2 regions of the Micromonospora sp. NPDC092111 genome follow, and region 1 is predicted to be linked to the other one. Evidence: riboswitches for the same ligand, from Rfam matches in the RefSeq annotation. Region 1 holds a riboswitch; the other holds the start of a gene.
The links. A riboswitch is a leader RNA that binds a small molecule or an ion and turns the genes downstream of it on or off. The one in region 1 is predicted to bind S-adenosylmethionine.
Positions count from the first base shown of each region.

Region 2: linked by a shared signal. The riboswitch ahead of ACIQG9_RS15580 (ABC transporter substrate-binding protein) and the one ahead of ACIQG9_RS07595 (aminotransferase class V-fold PLP-dependent enzyme) in region 1 are both predicted to bind S-adenosylmethionine.

Region 1 covers NZ_JBIVRQ010000002.1:328,899-334,248, reverse strand. The annotation lists gene ACIQG9_RS07600 (aromatic acid exporter family protein) at 1-437, shown strand, start outside; gene ACIQG9_RS07595 (aminotransferase class V-fold PLP-dependent enzyme) at 450-1,724, opposite strand; SAM riboswitch class IV at 1,777-1,898, opposite strand; gene ACIQG9_RS07590 (PrsW family intramembrane metalloprotease) at 1,965-3,413, shown strand; gene ACIQG9_RS07585 (hypothetical protein) at 3,473-3,640, opposite strand; gene ACIQG9_RS07580 (GroES family chaperonin) at 3,727-4,074, opposite strand; gene ACIQG9_RS07575 (AI-2E family transporter) at 4,235-5,350, shown strand, end outside.
Region 2 covers NZ_JBIVRQ010000006.1:301,935-307,284, reverse strand. The annotation lists gene ACIQG9_RS15600 (SGNH/GDSL hydrolase family protein) at 1-543, opposite strand, end outside; gene ACIQG9_RS15595 (RNA 2'-phosphotransferase) at 660-1,196, opposite strand; gene ACIQG9_RS15590 (SDR family oxidoreductase) at 1,283-2,131, opposite strand; gene ACIQG9_RS15585 (winged helix-turn-helix transcriptional regulator) at 2,235-2,603, shown strand; SAM riboswitch class IV at 2,723-2,834, shown strand; gene ACIQG9_RS15580 (ABC transporter substrate-binding protein) at 3,102-3,971, shown strand; gene ACIQG9_RS15575 (amino acid ABC transporter permease) at 4,012-4,809, shown strand; gene ACIQG9_RS15570 (amino acid ABC transporter ATP-binding protein) at 4,806-5,350, shown strand, end outside.

The DNA.
Region 1 (5,350 bases):
ACGCCGAGGCCGCCGACCCGATCGACCGGGCGATGCGTAACACCGGCACCCTGATCCGGCGCGCGGTCACCATGATCGAGGACGAGGAGCCGGTGCCCGAGCCGATGCCCGAGGCGGTGGCCCACCTGGCCGAGTCGGTCCGCCTGCTGCGGCACGAGTTCGCCGTCGGCGAGGAGCCGCAGAAGGCCCGCGAGCGGTCGCTGCGCGCGGTCAGCGAGGCCGGCCGGGCGTACACGCAGGGGGTCGGCTTCTCCGGCAGCGTGGTGGTCGCCCAGGTGCGTACCACCGCCAGTGACCTGATCGTCGCCTCCGGCATCGACCAGGAGGAGGCCAACCGGCTGGTCCGGCAGGCATTCGGCGACCAGGACAAACCGGACGGCACCCCGGCTGAGCACAACGCCCCGCCGAAGCCCCCGACCGCCCCGCCGCTCGGCTAGCGCCCGGCCCGGTCAGCGCGGCGCGAGCGCGCCGAGGCCGGCCAGCAGGAGGTCCACGTCCACGGGCGTGCTGCCCAGCCCCACACTGGCCCGCAGCGCGGTCGGCGGCAGGTCGGCGCGTCCGCTGCGGGCCGCCGCCTCGGCGAGCAGCCGCCGGGCCAGCGGGTGGGCGCAGAACAGCCCGTCGCGCAGCCCGATCCGGTGCTCCCGGGCCAGCTCGGCGGCCACCTCGGCGGAGTCCCGGCCGGCGAGCACGAACGAGACGATGCCGACCCGGGGCGCGTCCGGGCCGAAGGCGCGCAGCTCCACCGCGCCCGGCAGGGCGGCCAGCCCGGCGCGGAGTCGGGTCAGTAGCCGCTGCTCGTGGGCGTGCAGCGCGTCCCGGTCGGCCCCGGCCAGCGACTGACAGACCGCGGCGAGGGCGACCGCGCCGAGCAGGTTCGGGGTACCGCCCTCGTGCCGGGCGGGGCCGGTGGTCCAGCGCACCTCGTGGGTGGCCGACCCGACGTGGCTGGTGGCACCCCCACCGGCCAGGTACGGCGGGGCGGCGTCCAGCCAGTCGGCCCGGCCGAGCAGCACCCCCGCGCCGAACGGGGCGTACAGTTTGTGGCCGGAGACGGCCAGGTAGTCGACGTCCAGCGCGGCGGCGTCGACCGGCGCGTGCGGGGCGAGCTGGGCGGCGTCGACGACGGTCCGGGCGTCGTGCCGGCGGGCCACCCGGGCCAGCTCGGCCACCGGCCAGCGTTCCCCGGTCACGTTGCTCGCCCCGGTCACCGCCACCAGCACCGGGGTGGCCGCCGTGCCCCGGCGCAGCTCGGTGAGGGCGGCGTCCAGCGCCCGGACCGCCCCGGCGGGGCTCGCCGGCACCGGCAGCCGTACCGAGCCGCGCGGCCAGGGCAGCAGGTTGGCGTGGTGCTCGGCGGCGAAGGTGACCACGGTGGTGCCGGCGGGCAGCGCCCGGGACAGCAGGTTCAGCGCGTCGGTGGTGTTGCGGGTGAAGACCACGTGGTCGTCGGGGCGGGCGCCGAGGAAGTCGCCGACGGTCTGCCGGGCCCGCTCGTAGGCCAGCGTGCAGCGCCGCGACAGCGCTCCCGCGCCCCGGTGCACGCTGGCGTACCAGGGCAGCAGCTCGGCCACCGCGTCGGCCGCGGCCCGCGCGCACGGCGCGCTGGCGGCATGGTCCAGGTTGACCTGCCCGGGTACGCCGAGCACGGCGAGCGGGTCCGCCCCGGCGGTCGCCGCCGGAGCCGGCGGGTACGGGGCGGGTGGGACGAGGGTGACGGCCATGACGACGCCTCCAGGGGTCCTGGGGACCCCGGGGGTGGGCACACCGGGACGGGGTCCGCGCTTGCCCAGCTCGCGGATCGGGCTGGGCCCGGTCATCACCCGGGGCACCCCACCGCGAACCTCGACGAGGGTTGCCGGCCAGCAGGCCGGGGCTTGACGCTGGCGCTCGTGACCTGGCCGCAGCATAGCCACCGCCGGAGCGCCCGGCCAAGCGGGCCGGCGATGACTACGCTGATTCGCATGGCCGACACCCCGCCCGGCGGGCCCCCGCCGCCGACCGCGCCCGCCGCCGTCCCGCCGCCGAGCGGGGCCGCGCCCCGGATGCCGCTGCGCCGCCTCGGCTGGCGGCGGTTCCTGGCGCTGGCCGGGGTGGTGCTGCTCATCGCGGCCTGCGCGGTCTACATGCTCTACACGCTCGGCGCCAACCTGGGCCTGGACGCGCTGCTGGTCGGGGTGGCCGCGGCGATCCTGCCGGTGCCGGTCCTGGTGGCCTGCTTCCTCTGGCTCGACCGCTACGAGCCCGAGCCGCTCAAGTACCTGATCTTCTGCTTCGTCTGGGGTGCTTTCGTCTCCACCGCCGCCTCGCTGAACGTCAACAACGCCGCCGCCGCGCTGTTCAAGGACTGGGGCGTGTCGTCGTCGCTGACCGGGGTGCTGGTCGCCCCGTTCATCGAGGAGCTGACCAAGGCCCTGGGCCCGATCCTGCTGCTGGTCTTCCGGCGTCGGGAGTGGTCGGGGATCACCGACGGCCTGGTCTACTGCGGGCTCTCCGCGGTCGGGTTCGCCATGGTGGAGAACATCCTCTACCTGGGCGGCCTCGGCTACGCCTCGGGCGTCGACCAGTGGGGGCCGGCCACCGGCGTACGCAACGTGATCGTCATCTTCATCTCGCGGATCCTCTTCTTCGGCTTCGCCCACCCGCTGTTCACCTCGATGACCGGGGTGGGGCTGGGCATCGCCGCCCGGACGGCCGACCGGCGGGTGCGGGTGCTCGCCCCGGTCGCCGGCCTGCTGCTGGCGATGATGCTGCACGGCACCTGGAACCTGATCCCGACGCTGGTCCAGGCCACCGGACAGGCGGTGATCTTCTTCTACGGCATGGTGGCGGTGATGGTGCCGATCTTCTTCGGCATGGTCGGCTTCGCGGTCTGGCTGCGCGCCTGGGAGGGCCGGCTGACCGAGCGGACCCTGCCGGACTACGTCCGGGCGGGCTGGCTCACCCCGCCCGAGGTGGCCGCGCTGGGCAGCCTGGGCCGCCGGCACGCCGCCCGTACCTGGGCCCGCCGGGTCGGTGGCGACGCCGGCCTCCGGGCGATGCGCGGCTACCAGTTCGCGGCGACCAGACTGGCGCTGCTGCGCGACGGGATGCGCCGGGGGCTGGACCGCAAGCCGGCGGAGCGGGACCGGACGCTGCGGGAGGAACGGCAGTTGCTGGAGACGATCGCGGCGTACCGGTCGTTCTTCGTCGGCCGGGATCCGCAGACGCCGGTGGGGGTCTGGGACGGGCAGCGCTACCACCTGCGCTTCCCGGACGGCGCGCAGCGCACGGTCGAGGCGCCGGACTCCCCGGTGGTGCCGATCCCGGTGGTACTGGCCCCGCCGCCGTCCCCGGCGTACCCGGCGGGCTACGGCCCGCCCGGCTGGCACGGCCCCCGGCCGGCCGCCCCGTGGCCGCCCGGCGGCCACTGAACGGTCCGCCGCACCGGTTAGGTCGTCGAGCCCGTCGTCCGGTCCGCCGGGTGGCGGGCTCAGCTCATCAGGCCGGTGAGGAAGTCGCCGAGGCCCTGGGCCAGCGCCATCAGGGCCGCCCCGATCCCCTTGAAGAGCTGCGCCGCCCCGTCCGGGCGGAACGCCATGAAGTAGATCAGGAAGGCGACGCTGCCCCAGAGCAGCAGCTTCTTCAGGAATACCGGCATCGTCCCTCCCCAGGGCGCCTAGACGTGCCTGGCTTCCCGCCGGGAAGCGACACAAACGGCGACGCCCCGCGATCGGGACGGGACGGCTACAGGTAGAGGCCGGTGTTGCCGGTGGAGTCGGTCTCCACCCGCTCGGCGGCGACGGCGTGCACGTCGCGCTCGCGGAGCAGGACGTACCCGCGGCCGTGCAGCTCGACCTCGGAGCGGTCGTCGGGGTCGAACAGCACCCGGTCACCGGCGACGATGGCGCGGACGTGCGGACCCACCCCCATTGCGGTGGCCCAGGCCAGCCGCTTGCCGACGGCGGCGGTGGCCGGGATGACGATGCCCGCGGTGGAGCGGCGCTCACCCTCGCTGCCGTCGACCCGGACCAGCACCCGGTCGTGCAGCAGGCGGATCGGCAGGCCGGAGTCGAGGTTCTGGTCGGCGGTCACGCGAAGACGCTACCGCGTGGCCCGGTGGCGTCCGCCCGGTGGTTCGGCGGACCCGGCCCGGGGCAATGTGTGGCGGAACTGGCATACGGTGACGACTGTCGGACGTACCCTGTCCGGACCGTCGTCATGGGCGGCCCGGTTTCATCCTGAGGAGGTGCGCTTGAGCCGTTTCGAGCGGGTACGCGGCCGGCTCCGCCGCGCGTACGAGTCCGGACGAGCGTCGGTGCGCGCGGGCCGTGCCGATCCGGTCGACCCTCCGGAGCGGGCCGGGGTGGCCTCGCCCGGGTCACCGGGGCCGGTGGCTGCCCCGTCGGCGACGGTGGTCGGCGTGGAGCCGCCTGCGGCGCTGCACAACTCCACCTCCAGCCGGGACGACGCCGACGTGCCGCACGCGCTGCGGATCGCCGCCGCCTGGTCGTGGCGGCTGATCGTGATCGGCGTGATCACCTGGGCGCTACTGAAGATCGTCGGGACGATCAGCATCGTGATCATCCCGCTGGCGGTCGCGCTGCTGCTCTCCGCCCTGCTCGCCCCGGCGGTGGGCTGGCTGCTCAAGGCCCGGTTCCCCAGGTCGCTGGCGACCGGCGTGGTGCTGGTCGGCGGCCTGGCCGCGGTGGTCGGCACGCTGACCCTGGTGGTCAACGAGTTCATCCAGGGCGTGCCGGAGCTGAGCGAGAAGTCGTCGCAGGGGGTCCGGCAGATCCAGGACTGGCTCAAGACCGGCCCGCTGCACCTGTCCGACGGCCAGCTCAACCGCTACATCGAAGAGGCGCAGGGCTGGATCAACGGCAACACCGAGAAGTTCACCAGCGGCGCCCTCTCCACCGCCGCCACGCTGGCCGAGGTGCTCACCGGCGCCGTCCTGGTGCTCTTCGCCACCTTCTTCTTCCTGCGCGACGGCAGCAAGATCTGGCGGTTCCTGGTCCGCCTGCTGCCGGTGGCCGCCCGGTGGAAGGTCGACGACGCCGGCCGCGCGTCCTGGGCGACGCTGGGCGCCTACGTGCGGGCCACCGTGCTGGTGGCGTTCATCGACGCGGTGGGCATCGGCATCTTCCTGGTCGTCTTCGACATCCCGTTCGCGTTCCCGCTGGCCGCGCTGGTCTTCCTGGGCGCGTTCATCCCGATCGTCGGCGCCACCCTCTCCGGTGGGGTGGCGGTGCTGGTGGCGCTGGTCGACAGCGGCCCGGTGACCGCCCTGATCATCCTGGGCGTGGTGATCGGCGTGCAGCAGGTGGAGGGCCACCTGCTGCAGCCGCTGATCATGGGCCGGGCGGTG
Region 2 (5,350 bases), on a different contig from region 1:
CCGGTCGTCGACGTCCGCGGACTGGAACAGCGCGTCCACCGCGACCAGCGTCGCGTCGAACTCGGCGGCCAGCGTCCGCACCGCCTCGACCTTCGGGTCGAGGTCGGCCCGCCAGGTGCGCTGCCGGTCGTCGAGCGGGATGAGGAACGGCTCCATCAGCACCAGCCGGACGTCGGGCAACCGCGTCCGGGTGGCGGTCAGGAGCTGCCGGTAGTCGGCCGCGAAGTCCTCGACCGTGGTCGGGTCGTCCCCGTCGTAGCGCCGCCAGGTGTCGTTGATGCCGATCAGCACCGTCACCACCTGCGGGTCCAGCGCCAGGCAGTCGGTCTCCCAGCGGGCCCGCAGGTCCCGTACCCGGTCCCCGCCGATCCCCCGGTTGCGGAAGGTGGCCCGGTGGGCCGGGTGGCGGGCGGTGAACCAGGCGGCGGCCATCATCGCCCAGCCCACACCCAGGTCGCCGCCGTCGGTCCGGTCGCGTCCGGCGTCGGTGATGCTGTCACCGATGAACAACACCCGCCCGCCACGGGGCACCTCCACCGTCATCGCGCGCCTCCCCTGTGGTCACATCCGGCCGCCATCATCGCGCGATCCCGGCGGCGGCACCAGCGGCCCGACGGTGTCCTGGCCCGGGCCTGTCGGTCGGCCACCGCCGGCCGCGCTCAGGCCAGGTAGGACGGCGGCACCGCGTCGGTGAGCCAGACCCCGTTGGCGCTGCGGTAGAAGAGGTGCCCGTCCCGGGCCATCGCCGCCGCGTCCACCGTGAGCACCACCACCGCACCGCCCCGGCGGGCACCGACCCGCCGGGCCGTCGCCACGTCCGACGACAGGTGTACGTGGTGCCGCCCGCCCCGGTGCAGGCCGGTGGCCCGGATCGAGTCCAGTGCGGCGGCCCCGGTGCCGTGGTGCAGGCGGGGCGGGGGTGGTTCGGCGGTGAGCCCCAGGTCGACCGGGTAGGAGTGGCCCTGACTGGCCCGGATCCGCTCGCTGCCGTCGGCGTCCCGGGTGACGGCGAAGCGCTGCTTGTCGTTGCCGGTGACCACCGCGTCGAGGTCGGCCCGGTCGATCCGCAGGGCGGCGAGCAGGTCGTCGACGCGCACCCAGCCGCCCTGGTCGGGGGTGAGGCCGAACCGGCCGGGCTGGTGGCGCAGCGCCAGGGAGATCCGCTTGCTGACCCGCACCAGCGTCCGTTGGTCCATGTCGGACATTGTCGGTGCGGCGGCGGCCCGGTTCCACCCCTTATCCGCCCCCGCCCCGGGCGGGCCGGGGCGGGGGCGGTGTCGGCTCACCGGGTGGCGCGCAGCGCCTCGGCGAGGGTGGTGGGTCGCCGGCCGATCAGCTTCTCCAGGTCCTCGACGGGCACGTACAGCGCGCCCTGGGCGAGGCCACGGTCGGCGTCGGCCAGCACGGCGGCGTACGGCTCGGGCAGCCCGGCCGAGACGAGCAGCGCGGTGTACGCCGGCACCGACAGGTTGGTGTAGCGGACCTGCTGGCCGCTGTGCCGGGACACCTCGGCGGCCAGTTCGGTCAGGGTGAACGCCTCGCCGCCCAGCTCGTAGGCCCGGCCGGCGTGGCCGTCGGTGGTGAGCACCTCGGCGGCGGCCTCGGCGTAGTCGGCCCGGGTGGCGGCGCTGACCCGGCCGTCGCCGGCGGACCCGGCGACGCCGTGGGCCAGGTAGGTCGGTAGCTGGGCGGTGTAGTTCTCCAGGTACCAGCCGTTGCGCAGCAGCACGTACGGCAGGCCGGAGTCGCGCAGTTCCTCCTCGGTGACCCGGTGCTCGGCGGCCAGCAGCAGGTCGGAGGTGTCGGCGTGGACGATGCTGGTGTAGACGACCAGGCCGACGCCGGCCTCCCGGGCAGCGGCGATCACGTTGCGGTGCTGCGGCACCCGCTGGCCGGCCTCGCTGCCGGAGACGAACATCAACTTCTCGGCGCCGGCGAAGGCGGTCCGCAGCGAGGCGGGGTCGGTGTAGTCGGCGGCCCGGACGACGACGCCCTGCTCGGCGAGGTCGGTGAGCCGGCCCACGTCCCGCCCGAGCGCCACGATCCGGCCGGCGGGTACGCCCCGGCGCAGGAGGGACTCGACGATCAGGCGGCCCAGGTGGCCGGTGGCGCCGGTGACGACGACGGACATCTCGCACTCCTTCGGTTGGTCCTGCTGTCGCACCTGGGCAACGGGAAGGATTCCCCGATACTTCCCGTTGGAGAGTAGGCACCTTGAAGTTTGTCACGTACTGATGGAGAGTAAGCAGGTGGAACCCGACCCGTTCAACCGCAACTGCGGCAGCCGGCAGGTCATCGACCGCATCGGCGACCGGTGGAGCGTGCTGGTCGTGCTGACCCTCGCCCACGGCGGCAAGCGCTACGGCGAGTTGGCCGGGCACATCGACGGAATCAGCCAGAAGATGCTCACCCAGACCCTGCGCGGGCTGGAACGCGACGGTCTGGTCACCCGGACGGTGCACGCCAGCGTGCCGCCCCGGGTCGACTACGCCCTCACCGACCTCGGCCGCAGCCTGCTGGATCTGGTCTCCGGGCTGGAGGCGTGGGCCACCACGCACCTCGCGGAGGTGGAGGCGTCCCGGGCCCGCTACGACGCCCGCTGAGCCACGCCGAAGTCCGGGCGCACCCCGTCCCCCGGCCGTCCCGCCCGGTAAGGAGCGGACGTGAGGGCCGTCATAACGGCTGGACGATCACCCCGCGTCTGCTGCTAGCCTGCTGCACAGGTCATGAGCGCCAGCGTCAAGCCCCGGCTCGCTGGCCGGCAACCCTCCTCCACGGTGGGGTGCTCCGGGTGAAGACCAGGCACCGGTGTGGCACCGGTGCAAGCGTGGCCTGGTTCCCAGGTCAGCACCGACCCAGGAGAACCATGTCTGCTCACCGTCCCGCCCCACCCGGCGGCACCGCCCCGGCGACCCCGCGCACGACCGGCGTCCGGCTGGTCAAACGGCGGCACGTCGACCTGATGCGGGTCTGCAGCGACGCCTGTCGCCCGTCGACCACGCGGTAGACGCCCCCTTACCTCGTACCACCGCAGCGGCCTGCCTGTCGGCGTGCCGTCGGCGACGCATGCCCGTCGCCGCCCGACCAACCCGGAGACACCTGTGCGATTCCTGCCCTCCCTGTCCAAGGTCGCCGCGCTCGGCGCCGCCGCCGTCCTCGCCGCCACCGCCCTGACCGGCTGCGGCGACGACTCCGCCAGCCCGGCGGAGAACCCGTACGGCCTGCTCCAGCCCGGTGTGCTGCGCGCCGGCACGCTCACCGACGCGCCGCCGAACGTGTACCTCAAGGACGGCACGTTCACCGGCTTCGACAACGACCTGCTCGTCGCCGCCGCGGCGAAGGTGGGCCTGCGGGTCGAGTTCGTCGGCACCGACTTCTCGGCGCTGCTCTCGCAGGTCAACAACCGGAAGTTCGACATCGGCAGCTCCTCGATCACCATCACCGAGGCGCGCCGGAAGACCGTGGACTTCGGCAACGGCTACGACTTCGGCTACTTCGGCCTCGACGTGCCGGCCGGCTCCCCGATCACCGGCTTCGACCAGCTCGCCGGCAAGCGGGTGGTGGTCGTGCAGGGCACCGTGCAGGACGACTACGCCACCGGCAAGAACCTGGACCCGGTGCGGGTGCCCGACTACAACGGCGCGATCAACCAGCTCAAGGCCGGCACCGCCGACGCCTGGATCGCCCCGGCCGAGATCGGCGAGAAGTCCGCCGCGGACAGCAACGGCAAGATCACGGTGGCGGCCAAGGAACTCAGCCCGGCCCCGACCGCGTACGCCTTCGCCAAGGGCAACGACAAGCTGCGCGAGGCGCTGAACAAGGGCCTGGACGAGGTCATAGCCGACGGGACCTGGACGAGGCTCCAGGAGCAGTACTACCCGGGTCGGCCGGTCCCGGCCGAGTTCACGCCGGGCAGCGGCGGGGTCACCGTCCCGAGCGCGGCAGCGCCGTCGGCGTCGGCCGGTTCCTGACGTACGCGACCACGAGCGAGCGGGGCGGTAGGAGAACCTGATGGATCCGTTGAGCACCCTGTGGGAGACCTTCTTCGACTGGGACTCCATGCGCGAGGCGCTGCCCGAGATGCTGACCGTCGGGCTGCCCAACACGCTGATCCTGGCGGTCTCCGCCGCCCTGCTCGGCTCGGTCCTGGGCATGCTGCTGGCCATCGCCGGCATCTCCCGGACCCGGTGGCTGCGCTGGCCGGCCCGGGTCTACACCGACATCTTCCGGGGCCTGCCGGCCGCGGCGACCATCCTGCTGATCGGCGTCGGCCTGGCCCCGCTCGGCATGCAGGTGTGGGGACCAAACCCGTACCCGCTGGGCGTCCTGGCGCTGTCACTGATCGCCGCCGCCTACATCGGGGAGATCTTCCGCTCCGGCATCCAGAGCGTGGAGGCCGCCCAACTGGAGGGTGCCCGGGCACTCGGCTTCTCCTGGGGCGAGGCCATGCGCCTGGTGATCGTCCCGCAGGGCGTACGCCGGGTGCTGCCGGCCTGGGTCAACCAACTGATCGCCCTGATCAAGGACTCCAGCCTGGTCTACTTCCTCGGGCTGCTGGCCAGCCAGCGGGAGCTGTTCCGGATCGGACAGGACTACGCGGCCAACACCGGCAACCAGTCCGCACTGCTGCTGGCGGGCCTGTGCTACCTGGTGCTGACCGTACCGCTGACCCACGCGGTCAACTGGATCGACCGGCGGCTGCGCCAGGGCCGCGCGGCCACCATCGACCCCGACGACGACGGCGGGCTGGCCCTGGCCGGTGAGACCGCCCTGCCCCAGCCGCGCCCGACCCGGGAGGACCCGCGATGACGGCCACCACCACCAGCACCTCGGTCAGCCTCGGCGTCCGGGGCGTGCACCTGGCCTTCGGGGCCAACCGGGTGCTGCGCGGCGCGGACCTGGACGTCGCCCGGGGCGGCACCGCCTGCGTGATCGGCCCGTCCGGCTCCGGCAAGTCCACTTTGCTGCGTACGGTCAACCGGCTGATCGAGCCGGACGCGGGCGACGTGCTGCTCGACGGGCGCAGCGTGCTGCGCGACGACCCGGACGCCCTGCGCCAGCGGGTCGGGATGGTCTTCCAGCAGTTCAACCTCTTCCCGCACATGACCGTGCTGCGCAACATCACCCTCGCGCTGCGCAAGCTCAAGAAGCTGCCCGAGGAGGAGGCCGTCCCACTCGCCCGGGCCCAACTGGAGCTGGTCGGGCTGGCGGCCAAGGCCGACGCCCGGCCGGCGCACCTGTCCGGCGGGCAGCAGCAGCGGGTGGCGATCGCCCGCGCGCTGGCCCTGCGACCACAGGTGATGCTCTTCGACGAGGCCACCTCGGCGCTCGACCCCGAACTGGTCAAGGG